DNA from 4 places in the Rhizobium sp. CFBP 13726 genome. Region 2 is predicted to be linked to each of the others. Evidence: predicted binding sites of a transcription regulator. Region 2 holds the regulator's gene; each other region holds the start of a gene.
What was found. Region 2 encodes LexA, which represses DNA repair genes until DNA is damaged. Its sites were predicted from a motif close to TGTTCNNNNTGTGTTCNG; they were not measured.
Positions count from the first base shown of each region.

Region 1: the regulator LexA is predicted to act here: its motif matches at 1,290-1,307, upstream of def (peptide deformylase).
Region 3: the regulator LexA is predicted to act here: its motif matches at 1,462-1,479, upstream of IFT66_RS00505 (PA0069 family radical SAM protein).
Region 4: the regulator LexA is predicted to act here: its motif matches at 1,600-1,617, upstream of IFT66_RS07220 (putative DNA modification/repair radical SAM protein).

Region 1 is NZ_JACYUU010000003.1:323,836-326,929, forward strand. Features, by position in the region: gene fmt (methionyl-tRNA formyltransferase) at 1-653, opposite strand, end outside; gene def (peptide deformylase) at 712-1,227, opposite strand; gene IFT66_RS15625 (DNA recombination protein RmuC) at 1,391-2,545, shown strand; gene IFT66_RS15630 (ribokinase) at 2,595-3,094, shown strand, end outside.
Region 2 is NZ_JACYUU010000001.1:886,231-889,324, forward strand. Features, by position in the region: gene IFT66_RS04370 (ComEC/Rec2 family competence protein) at 1-1,423, shown strand, start outside; gene lexA (transcriptional repressor LexA) at 1,404-2,123, opposite strand; gene IFT66_RS04380 (VOC family protein) at 2,316-3,094, shown strand, end outside.
Region 3 is NZ_JACYUU010000001.1:105,023-108,116, forward strand. Features, by position in the region: gene IFT66_RS00500 (ribonuclease HII) at 1-3, opposite strand, end outside; gene IFT66_RS00505 (PA0069 family radical SAM protein) at 244-1,401, opposite strand; gene IFT66_RS00510 (glycosyl transferase) at 1,532-2,062, shown strand; gene moaB (molybdenum cofactor biosynthesis protein B) at 2,072-2,623, opposite strand; gene IFT66_RS00520 (4-(cytidine 5'-diphospho)-2-C-methyl-D-erythritol kinase) at 2,620-3,094, opposite strand, start outside.
Region 4 is NZ_JACYUU010000002.1:37,347-40,440, forward strand. Features, by position in the region: gene IFT66_RS07215 (UdgX family uracil-DNA binding protein) at 1-362, opposite strand, end outside; gene IFT66_RS07220 (putative DNA modification/repair radical SAM protein) at 362-1,594, opposite strand; gene greA (transcription elongation factor GreA) at 1,837-2,313, shown strand; gene IFT66_RS07230 (glycosyltransferase) at 2,377-3,094, shown strand, end outside.

The sequences.
Region 1 (3,094 bases), on a different contig from region 2:
CTCGAGAAATCGATGCGGGTTTCACCCTTGTCGATCTTCGACGCGTAGAGCACGCCGTCCTCGGACTGCGGTGTCAGCGGCAGGTCGCCGGCTTCGAGCTTCTCCATCGCCTCGACCATGGCACGCGCGCCCGTCAGCATCAGCCGGTCGTGCAACTCGCCAGCGGTCATGGCCTCGCCGATCTCGACCTCTCGGGTGAGCGCAACCGGGCCGGTATCTAGGCCCTTTTCCATCTGCATCACCATCATTCCGGTCTTTGCATCGCCAGCCATGATGGCGCGCTGGATCGGGGCAGCACCGCGCCAGCGCGGCAGCAGCGAAGCATGGCCGTTGTAGCAGCCAAGCCGGGTGCCGGTGAGGATCGCCTCGGGCAGAAGCAGGCCGTAAGCAACGACCACGGCGACATCCGCCTTGAAGGACCTGAAGGTCTCGCGGTCTTCCTCGCTTTTGAAATTGAGCGGTGTCAGCACCGGAATGCCGAGCAGTTCCGCCGCCTGATGCACGGGCGACTTGACGAGATCGAGCCCGCGGCGCCCGCCGGGACGCGGCGGCTGGCTATAGACCGCGACGATCTCGTGACCGGCCTGCTTCAAGTTCTGCAGTGTCGGCACGGAAAATTCCGGCGTGCCCATGAAGATGATGCGAAGAGACATGGACCTTTCGCGCCCGCAAAGGACGCGCCTTCAAACCGAGATTGCCTGCACGCGATGGCTAGACGGCCTTCGCCTTGGCAGCCTTGGTGAACCTCTTGACCACCATTTCGCGTTTCAGCCGCGATATATGGTCGATGAACAGCACGCCGTCCAGATGGTCGATCTCGTGCTGAAGGCAGGTGGCGAGCAGGCCGTCGGCCTCGATCACGTGTTCCTTGCCGTCGCGACCGATATGCTTGACGGTCACGGAGGCCGGCCGCTCCACCTCGGCATAGTATTCCGGGATGGAAAGGCAGCCTTCCTCATACACCGATCGCTCGTCCGAAGAGCGGATAATTTCCGGATTGATCACGACGATCGGGTTCTTCTCGTCTTCCTCGCGCGACACGTCGACCACGAGGATGCGGCGCGGTACGCCGATCTGGATCCCGGCAAGGCCAATGCCCGGAGCGTCGTACATGGTTTCCAGCATGTCGTCCGCGAGCTTCAAAAGTGCGTCGTCCACCCGTTCGAAAGGCTTGGACACCTGACGCAGGAGCGGATCGGGGAGAATGATAAGCGGCTTGATCGTCATGGCGATCCCATAACCTATCTTTTTCGCCGATGGAACAGCCCCGGATCGCCGTTTTCGATCAATGTTCCCGTTTTGATCTTTCCAATCCGCGGTTTTCTGCTAGCTTGCCGCCATGAATGACCTGTTCCCCGAGATTTCCCGTTTTCTGGAGAGCCAGCACCCGATGGTGCTGATGGCCGCTTCCTGCGTCTTCGGCATGCTTCTCATGCTGTTTCTCATGCGCCTTTCCGGAGGCAGCGGCCGCCAGGCGGAAGACGCCGAGGCCCGCATGGGCGAGTTGATGCGGATGCAGGGGGAAATGCAGGGCAGGCTTTCGGCGATGGGCGAGACGCTCGCCGCCCGCCAGGTCGAGCTCAGCCAGGTCGTCGGCCAGCGGCTCGATGGCATGACCCACCGTATCGGCGCTACCATTACCGAACAGACCAGATCCACCCATGACAACCTGCGCCAGCTGCAGGAGCGTCTGGCCGTCATCGACGCTGCCCAGAACAACATTCAGAGCCTAGCCAAGGATGTCGTGGGACTGCAGGCGATCCTCTCCAACAAGCAGACGCGTGGCGCCTTTGGTCAGGGCCGGATGGAAGCGATCGTTTCCGACGGCCTGCCGATGGGTGCCTTCGAATTCCAGAAGACGCTGTCGAACGGTTCGAGACCGGATTGCGTGATCCGCATGCCGAACGGCTTGCCACCGCTCGTCATCGACGCAAAATTTCCGCTGGAGGCATGGAATGCCTTTCGCGAATCCGCCGCACCCGAGGCGCGCCGGGCCGCATCCCAGCAATTTCGCCGCGACATGGAAGTCCATATCCGCGATGTCTCGGAGAAATATCTGATTGCCGGAGAAACGCAGGACACCGCCTTTCTCTTCGTGCCGTCGGAATCGATTTTTGCCGAGATCCACGAGCATTTCGAGGGCGTGATCCAGAAGGCGCAGCGCGCGAGGATCGTCATCGTCTCGCCGTCGCTGCTGATGCTGTCAATCCAGGTCATCCAGGCCGTGCTGAAAGACCAGCGCATGCGCGAACAGGCGCATCTGATCCAGGGCGAGGTGGCCTTGCTGATGGAGGATCTCGGTCGCCTCGACGAGCGGACCCGTAAGCTGCAATCGCATTTCTTCGCAGCCCAGAAGGACGTCGAGCAGATCGTGACGTCGACCGAAAAGCTCGGCCGGCGCGGTGCAAGGATCGAAGCGCTCGAACTGGAAGCACCAGTGGCCGCCCCGATACCCCACGCTGGACCAACCCCCGCAGCTCCGGCATCCGGCGCAGTCGAGAGCCGCACCGGATCGCTGCGCCTGAGGGTAGTTGACGAGGACTGATCCTCTCGGGCAGTGTCAGCCCGCATTTCACAAAACAGGCAGGCACAGCATGATTACCGTCTTCGGCTCCATCAACATGGATCTTATCGCAACGACGGAGCGGTTGCCGGGGCCGGGCGAAACGGTTGTGGGGTCAACCTTTGCGACGGCCTCCGGCGGCAAGGGTGCGAACCAGGCACTGGCCGCCCGCCGCGCAGGCAGCGACGTGCGCATGGTCGGCGCTGTCGGAAACGACGGTTTTGCAGACCCGGCGCTGGCTTTGCTCCAGGCATCCGGAACTGACCTGTCAGCGGTCACGCGGACAAACATTTCAACCGGCACAGCACTGATACTGGTCGGCGATGACAGCGGCGAGAACATGATCGCCGTCGTGCCCGGTGCCAATGGCACGATCGGCGAGGCGCAGGCGCAGGGCGCGGTGGAGGCCATGTCTCCATCAGACACGTTGATGCTGCAGCTCGAGATCCCGCCGGCAGCCGTCGAGGCCGCACTCCGTGCAGCAAAGGCGAAGGGCATCCGGACGATGATCAACACTGCGCCGCTGACGGC
Region 2 (3,094 bases):
GACCGCCTATTACCTGATTTCCGGGTTCGGGGTTTCCGCCGAGCGGGCCTATATCATGATGGCGGTGATGCTGGTCGCCGTGCTCGTCGATCGACCCTCCATCAGCCTTCGCAACGTCGCCCTTTCGGCAATCATCATCCTCGCCATCTCGCCGTCGGAGATTTTGGGTCCGAGTTTCCAGATGTCGTTTGCGGCAACCGCGGCACTGGTGGCAGGGTTCGCCCTCTGGACGCGATATTTCGCGAAAGGAAAGGAGGAGACAAAAGGTAGCAACCATTGGATAACGGGTGTCGCGGCGACGTTCCATTTCATTGCCGGGATCGTGGTGACGTCGCTGATCGGCAGTACGTCGACGTCGATCTATTCGATCGAGCATTTCCACCATCTGACCACCTACGGCCTCGCGGCCAATCTCGCGGCCATGCCGATCATTTCCTTCGTGGTGATGCCGGCAGGGCTTGTTGGCATGTTGCTGATGCCGTTCGGGCTGGATGCTCCCTTTCTGTTCATCATGGGCGAGGGGCTGCGGATCGTCATTCGCATTGCCGAGATCGTCGCCGCATGGGGCGGCGATATTGCCATCGGCCGGCAGAACCCGCTTTTCCTGCCTCTGGCGACGGCAGGCTTTCTGCTTCTGACGCTGCTGCGCACGCCGCTGAGGTTGACAGGCGCGCTGTTCATGGCGGTGGCTTTGCTCTTTGCGGTCCGCTCAGGCTCGGCGCCGAGGCCTGATATCGTCATATCCGAAGACGGCGCATCGGTCGGCGTGATCCAGGATGACAAGATCACCCTCAATCGAACCCGACCGCCGGGATTTATCTACGATCAATGGCGGCGAGCGCTGGTGCTTGAGACCGGAGAACAACCGCTCGCCTTGCCGGTTCTTGCCTCTTCGGAACCAGCGCGAGGTGCCAGCCTTGCGAAAAGCGATGACAGACCATCTGGACCACATTCGCGACCGGATTTGACGCGCCGGGAAATCGAATATGTCAGGGGTTTTCTTCAAGCATTGAAGCCCGGACGATTCGCCTGTCTGCCGAAAATCCTGTGCGCGGCGCAGACTGCTCAGGACATCCGGATCGTCACTATCGAAGACAACCGATACACCGGTCTTGCCTGCGATTTCGGTCGGATCATCGTCTCGCCCGGCGCACGCTTCGATACTTGCCGCTCCGGCGCCTTGCTTCTCAGCGGGCGGACGTTGCGCCGGACTGGCGCACTGGAAATCACCATTATTCCGAACGCGACAGCGCCAGACATCAAGATTACGGCGGCGATGCGAGACAGCGCACAGACCTCAAGCCGTCCGTGGACCGTCCACCGGTTCTATGACTGGCGAACGCGACAACTCGACTTTGGCATCCCGGAGGCTGTTGCTGCGCATCTCCGGGATGACAGCGTTCTTAATGATAGCGGCGAATAAGGCCGACAAGCTTGCCCTGGACCTTCACCCGGTCGGGCGGGAAGATGCGGGTCTCGTAAGCCGGGTTTGCAGCTTCCAGTGCGATCGAGGCACCCTTGCGGCGAAACCGCTTCAGGGTCGCTTCTTCCTCATCGACAAGGGCAACGATGATATCGCCTGGACTTGCGGTGCTGGTATTCTTGATGATGACGGTATCGCCATCGAGGATGCCGGCATCGATCATCGAATCGCCCTTCACTTCGAGCGCGTAATGATCGCCGGAACCCAGCATCTCGATCGGAACGGCGATGTCATGGGTGTTGTTCTGGATCGCGGAGATCGGCACGCCGGCAGCGATTCGACCCATGACCGGAATGTTTGTCGAGAACGGATTGTCCGCCATGACCGGCGCCGGCTTCTGAGCGACGACCGGTTGCGTTTTGCCGAGGCTTCCCTCGATGACACTGGGAGAAAATCCCCGTCGCGGATGAAGGTTCGCCACATAGGCGTCAGGCAGCTTGATCACTTCGAGCGCGCGTGCTCTGTTCGGCAGACGGCGAATAAAGCCACGCTCCTCGAGCGCGGTGATCAGCCTATGGATGCCGGACTTCGATGCAAGGTCGAGAGCGTCCTTCATTTCGTCAAACGACGGCGGCACGCCTGATTCTTTCATCCGCTCGTGGATGAACAGAAGTAACTCCTGTTGCTTGCGTGTCAGCATGGACGGGACCCTCAGAATTGGAAACAAATGCAGAACGGACGCTATATGTTCTATCTGTGTTCCGCAAGCCCCAAATTTCTGCTCAAGAATAGTCTCATTTCAGCGTTCGATCACGTATTCAGTTCGTGCGCAGCACTTGCCGAGTTTCCCGCGATAGCCAATGTTCTGCGGAATAAGACTTTGGGGGTGTAAGTGGGTAACAAGTCAGTCGATCATTTGGTTCTGCCCGTTGCAGATCTGGCGTCAGCGCGGGGGAGGTTGACCGCTCTCGGCTTTACTGTGGCACCTGAAGGTGTTCACCCTTTCGGCACAGCCAATGCCTGCATATTCTTCGCGGATGGCTCGTACCTCGAGCCACTGGCCATTGTGAACCGTCGGCAAGCCTCGCTTGCGGCAAAACGAGGCAACGTGTTCACCGATCGCGACATCCGCTTTCGCGGCCAGCGGAAAAGGGAAGGTCTATCGGCGGTGGTCGTCGGGACGCAGGATGCAGCGGCCGATCATAGCCGTTTTGTGGACGGGCACATGTCTGCGGGCGAGATGCTTCAGTTCTCCCGCCCGATGCAGTTGCCCGATGGTGGGGAGAGCGAAGTCTCATTCCGTCTGGCGTTCGCGGCAGTCCCCGAGGTCGATGACATCTTGCTGTTTTCCTGCCAGCGAATGGCCGCATTACCGGCAGATCGCGGTGGTCTAGATGAGCACGCAAACGCCGTTACAGGCCTTCGAGAGATCGTCTTTTCTGCAGATGACCCGCTGGAGTTTCTGCCGCTTCTCGAAACCGTGTTCGAGACGCAACCCGAGCAAGGGAAAGACGGTCTGCGGATCGAAGCTGCCAATGCCAGCATCCGCATTCAATCCAACGACACGTTCAGCGACGAGTTCCGGTCTTCGATGAAGCCCTTGTTATCGTCGCGCCTCGCTGCGCGCGGGATCATCTTCAAGACCACCGATCTCGCCGTGACAGAGATCAC
Region 3 (3,094 bases), 780 kb from region 2:
CATGGCGGCAGTTTCGCACGCCCGCCCGACCTCCGGCAACCCCCGGACAACGAGTGCGGCGTCGTTGCCCACCATCGGGGGCGCCCTTTCGGGATGATGGTGGGAACCGGGGGTCTTTCGGCAGGTGATATGCGGGAACCGTGCCGAAATTCGAAATTAATCGACCTGAATGAAAGCCGCTGTAACTATGGCGACGTCATCAGGCCGTTTCGCAGGGACGACGGGTGCCCCTGCAGGCCAAACTCAAAGCAGCGAAAGCTGAATGCCCGCGCCATTCGGACGAACAAACAGATCGTCCCTGAGCGGCATGCCCCGACGCGTCATGCCGAGCCGCTTCGTTGCCATCTCGAAGCGTCGCCCGATCTGCCAGGCGTAAGGACCGGTGCCCTTCATCCGCTTGCCGAACTCGGCGTCGTAATCCTTGCCGTCCCGCATCGAACGAACGAGCGACATCACATGCCGGTAGCGGTTCGGGTAATGCTGCAGCAGCCAGTCGCGGAACAGCGGCGCCACTTCCAGCGGCAGACGTAAGAGCACGTAACTCGCCTCCGTTGCGCCAGCAGCGTGCCCCGCTTCCAGAAGCCGCTCGATCTCGTGGTCGTTCAGCGCCGGAATGATCGGCGAGGTGAACACAGCTGTCGGTATGCCAGCGTCCGAGAACGCTTTGATCGCCTCGAGCCGTTTGGCGGGCGTCGACGCGCGCGGCTCCATGCTGCGGGCAAGCTTGCGGTCGAGGGTGGTTAGCGATATCGCGACCTTGGCGAGGCCCTTCGACGCCATGTCGGAAAGAATGTCGATGTCGCGGGTGACCAGCGACGATTTGGTGACGATTGTTACGGGATGGTTGGCCTTCTGCAGGACTTCAAGGATCTGGCGCATGACGCGCCATTCCCGTTCGATCGGCTGGTAGGGATCGGTATTGGTGCCGATCGCAATCGCCCGGACCTTGTAATCGGACCGGCTCAGTTCGCGCTCCAGAAGCTTCGGCACGTCAGGCTTGGCAAACAGTTTCGATTCGAAATCCAGCCCGGGCGAAAGCCCCATGAAACTGTGGCTCGGCCGCGCGAAGCAGTAGATGCAGCCATGCTCGCAGCCGCGGTAGGGGTTGATCGAGCGGTCGAAGGGAATATCGGGAGAATCGTTGCGGGTAATCGCCGTGCGCGGCTTTTCCACCTGCACCTCGGTCCTGAACGGTTCGAGCTCCTCGATCGTCTGCCAGCCATCGTCGAAAGCCTCGCGACGCTCCCCCTCGAAGCGCCCGGAAGGGTTCAAGCCGGCGCCACGACCGCGCCGGCGATCCCCCTCGATCCGGAGGCCGGAGGTCTTCACCAATGCATCGGCAATATCAGCCGTATGAGCAGGCGCGAATGCGTCCTGCCGCAAATGGGACAGCTCGTTCATGGGGCACTCCTGACGGGAAAAATTCCCGTTCTCGAATGACAAGATTCCTATCGCGACATTGAGAACAATGCAAGAACAAACTCGCAAAGGATTTGTGGCAATCCGTTGTACAATGCGCTAGACATTGAAAATGCTGACTGTTTTGTTGGAATGCCGGGATCAGGAAGCCGAGCTCGCGCAGACGTTGTCCGTCCTTGTTTCCGCCGCGGTGGAGGGGTTGGTCAGCGATGTCGTGGTGCTCGATCACAACTCGCGCGACGGGTCCTCCCGTGTCGCGGATGCCGCCGGCTGTCGTTTCCACAGCTCCTGGGATATCGTCGATATCCTGCACAAGGCGCGCGCCGAATGGCTGCTTCTGCTGGAGCCCGGAGCGCGTCTCCAGGCCGGCTGGATCGACGAGGTGATGGAATATCTGGCGCTCAACCGTCAGCCCGTGCGGTTCTCGCCTTCGCGAACCTACCGCAAGCCGTTCCTTACAAGGATCGTCCGTTCAGTCCCGCCGCTCGAGCAGGGGCTGATCCTGCCGAAGCGCGAAGCCGTCGCGCTCGCAAAGTCCGGCATGGGTCTCGTGGATGTCGCCAAGGCTGTGACGTCAGCCGCAAAGCCGTCGAGACTAGTGAGCGAGATGATCCCAGCGTGGGTTGCCGCGTCCGCGCGATAAATCAGACCGTTACTTGCCCGATCCGCGCCGCAGATGCTCGTCCAGCCGCGGCATGATCTCGATGAAGTTGCAGGGCATGTGGCGGTAGTCCAGCTGCGCTTTCAGGATGCCGTCCCAGGCATCCTTGCAGGCACCGGGAGAGCCTGGCAGCACGAAGATGAAGGTTGCATTGGCAACGCCGCCGGTTGCCCGCGACTGGATCGTCGAGGTGCCGATCTTGTCGTAGGAAATCCGGTGAAACACCTCGGAAAACCCGTCCATCTTCTTGTCGAACAGCGGCTCCAGCGCTTCCGGCGTCACGTCGCGGCCGGTAAAGCCGGTTCCTCCGGTGGTGATGACCACGTCGACCTCAGGGTCGAGCGTCCATTCGCGCACCTGGCCCGCAATACGGTCCTTGTCGTCGGGCACGATGGCGCGTGCCCCAAGCCTGTGACCGGCCTCCGCGATACGGGCAACCAGCGTATCGCCGGATTTGTCGTCCGCTATAGTCCGGGTATCCGACACGGTCAGTACCGCGATCGAAATAGGAATGAACTCGCGCGTTTCGGCGATCTTGCTCATGGCTTTGCTCCGACGGTTTCGACCGCTTCGAAATACCAGTCCGGCTTCAGGGCGGTCAGCGCCTGCGCTGCGGCTTCCGCGTCTGTCTTCGAAGGGAACACACCGAAACAGGTCGCTCCGGATCCGGACATGCGCACCAGCTCGGCACCTTGCGCTGCGATCATCGCGGAGAGTTCCTCGATCTCAGGGATGAGCGCGCAAGCCGGCGGCTCCAGGTCGTTGCGAAGCGTTTTCAGGTAAGGCAGCCAGCCGCCTGCATCGGTCGGCGTCGGCGGCAAGGCCTCGTTTTCCTTGTCCACCAGTAGCTTGAAAATCTCAGGCGTCGAGACGCTGATCAGCGGGTTGGCGAGCACGAGGGAAAGGGACGGCATGGTCGGCAGCGTTTCAAGCCTTTCGCCGATCCCCTCGGCCAGAACGGCAGCCCCCGTCAGGCACATGGGCACGTCGGCCCCCAGCGAAAGGCCAAGCGCC
Region 4 (3,094 bases), on a different contig from region 2:
TCGCGGCCGATCGACTTCGACATCCGGTTTGCCGCCACCACATCTGGATCGGTCGCCATACCCAGAAAATTGCGCCCGTGCGCCATGCGAAACAGCATCCGGTAGAGAAGCGAGAACCGCGTCGGATCGGAATGGCAGATGACCGAGGCGGCAAGCTTCAGAAAGGCTGGAGGAACACCCTGCGTCACCGGCTTGTTGACAGGCGCAGGCAACTGGTTGCCGTCCAGCCCGAACAATCCGTCCGTGTCGTCTATCGTGCGCCACTCGACGCGATCAGGTGCGATGCCGGCCGCCAGATAGGCACGCGCAGCATCGCGCCACTCGGTCAGATCGCCTCTCCCCCGCAACAAGACTCGGTACATCATAGAAGCGACAGCTGCTCCGGCTTTGGCTGGAACATGGATCGCAGATCGGCCCGGTCGGCAAGCTTGCGCGGTGTCCACCCTTCGCAGGTGATAAAGGGCTGTACCTTCTTCAGAGACACGCTCAGCCGCTTTAAATCCTCCAGCCGCAGCTTGCGAAACCTGCGCGACGACAGGATCGCTCCGACGGTCTTGGTCCCGAAACCCGGCACCCGCAGCAGCGTCTCCTTGTCCGCCCTGTTCACATCGACCGGAAACTTGTCGCGGTTGCCGAGCGCCCACGCAAGCTTCGGATCAAGGTCTAGATCCAGCATGCCGTTTTCCGTGGACGCCGTAATCTCGCCGATCTCGAACCCGTAGAACCGGTAAAGCCAGTCCGCCTGATAGAGCCGATGCTCGCGCATCAACGGCGGCTTGATCAGCGGCAGTGTCTTCGACGAGTCCGGGATCGGACTGAAGGCGGAGTAATAGACGCGTTTCAGGCTGTAGCTGCCATAAAGTCTGGCGCTCGTCCCAAGAATGGTCGCGTCGTTGGCGCCGTCTGCCCCGACGATCATCTGCGTGCTCTGGCCGGCAGGCGCGAACCGCTTGCGACGCTTGGTCTGCAGCGTCGGATCGCGCATTTCCTCGATCTTCAGGCGCAGATCGCCCATCGAGCGACGAATATTGGCGGGCCGCTTTTCCGGCGCAAACTGGCTGATCCCGGCATCGGTCGGCAGTTCGATGTTGATCGACAGACGGTCGGCATAAAGCCCCGCCTCCTCGATCAGCTGCTGCGACGCTTCCGGGATCGTCTTCAAATGGATGTAGCCGCGAAAATTATGAACGGTCCGCAATTCCCGCGCGATCCGTACCATGTCGCCCATCGTGTGATCGGACGAGCGGATAATCCCCGACGACAGGAACAGACCCTCGATATAATTGCGCCGATAGAATTCCAGCGTCAGCCAGATAACCTCTTCGGGCGTGAACCGGGCGCGCTCGACATTGCTGGAGGAACGATTGATGCAGTAGGCGCAATCGTAGATGCAGAAATTCGTCATAAGGATTTTCAGAAGCGAGATGCAACGGCCATCCGGGGCATAGGCATGGCAGATGCCGGACCCTTCGGTCGAACCCAAACCGCCGGATACCGACGAATCTCTCTTCGATGTCCCGCTGGAGGCGCAGGAGGCGTCGTACTTGGCAGCGTCCGACAGGATCGCCAACCGTTCTTTCAGCGACTTCTTCATTAGTGCGTTCTCTATATGTTCTTTATGACTGCGTCAACCCGTTGACAAATCGAGGGACGTTTGATTCATTCAACTCCAGCTGGCGCATCTGACACCGTTTCGATTTTCCTAGCGGGAGCAGTCGAAATTCTGTTATGATGCCCTAAATTCAGATGCTGCAGATGGTTCCGAAGTTACCGCTCCGGAACCTGTTTCTTTTTGTGTCCGCGGCATCCGCGGACATGCGCCTTAAGGACAAGAAAATGGTTGAAAAGGTACCGATGACGCCGAAGGGGTTTACCCAGTTGCAGGAAGAACTGCGCTGGCGCCAGCAGGAGGAGCGTCCCCGCATCATCGAAGCGATTGCGGAAGCGCGCGCCCATGGTGACCTTTCGGAAAACGCCGAATACCACGCGGCCAAGGAAGCCCAGAGCCACAATGAGGGCCGCATCGGCGAGCTGGAAGATTTTACGGCCCGCGCCGAAGTGATCGACCTCTCCAAGATGTCCGGTTCCACGATCAAGTTCGGCGCAACCGTCAAGCTGATCGATGAAGATACCGAAGAGGAAAAGACCTATCAGATCGTCGGCGATCAGGAAGCCGACGTGAAGGCTGGCCGCATCTCGATCTCTTCACCCATCGCCCGTGCCATGATCGGCAAGGAAAAGGGTGACAGTATCGAAGTCGTCGCCCCTGGCGGCTCCAAGGCCTACGAGATCCTCGCCATCTCCTGGGGCTGATCGCTCGTGAAAAGGTCTGGCGAAGTCGCCACGGAGATGGGCAGCGGTAGCGCTCCCGGCTCCGTGGTCGATATATCCGATATCGAAGTGATCGCGCCGAACTTCAAGAAGCGGCTCTCCGGCGTGACGTCCACGATCGTCCAGCTGATTCCGGTGCAAAGGGCAAAGGGTCAGAAGATCGCGGTCCTTGGGCCAGGCCTGCCCTCCCACCTTCCCCACATCCGCTATGCCGACCTTCCCGCGCTGTGGTCACCGCCATCAGGGCGGCGCGCCCGTGTCTGGCATGCCCGCCGCAATATCGAAATGCTGCCCGGCCTCTTCATGCGCGATGTGCTGCGGATGCCGCTGAAGCTCTTGTTTACCTCCGCCGCGCAACGAACCCATTCCGCCTGGACGGGTTTTCTGATCAGCAAGATGGATGCGGTCGTCGCGACGTCTGCACGATCGGGTTCATACCTGAGAGTGCCCTATAAGGTGGTGCACCACGGCGTCGATCTCGATCTCTTTCGTCCCTCCGGCCCATCCGACCCTTCCTCCCCGGCAGATGGTTTCGGCAAGCATCTGATCGGATGCTTCGGGCGCGTTCGGCATCAGAAGGGCACAGACCTTTTCGTGCGCGCCCTGATCGAACTGTTGCCGTCCTATCCCGAATGGACGGGCGTCGTCTGCGGGCGTGTCACGCCGGACAACAAGGTTTTCGGCGATGCGTTGAAAGCCGATGTCGCCATGAGCGGTCTGACAGATCGCATCCTGTTCATGGGCGAAGTGGACGACATCAAGC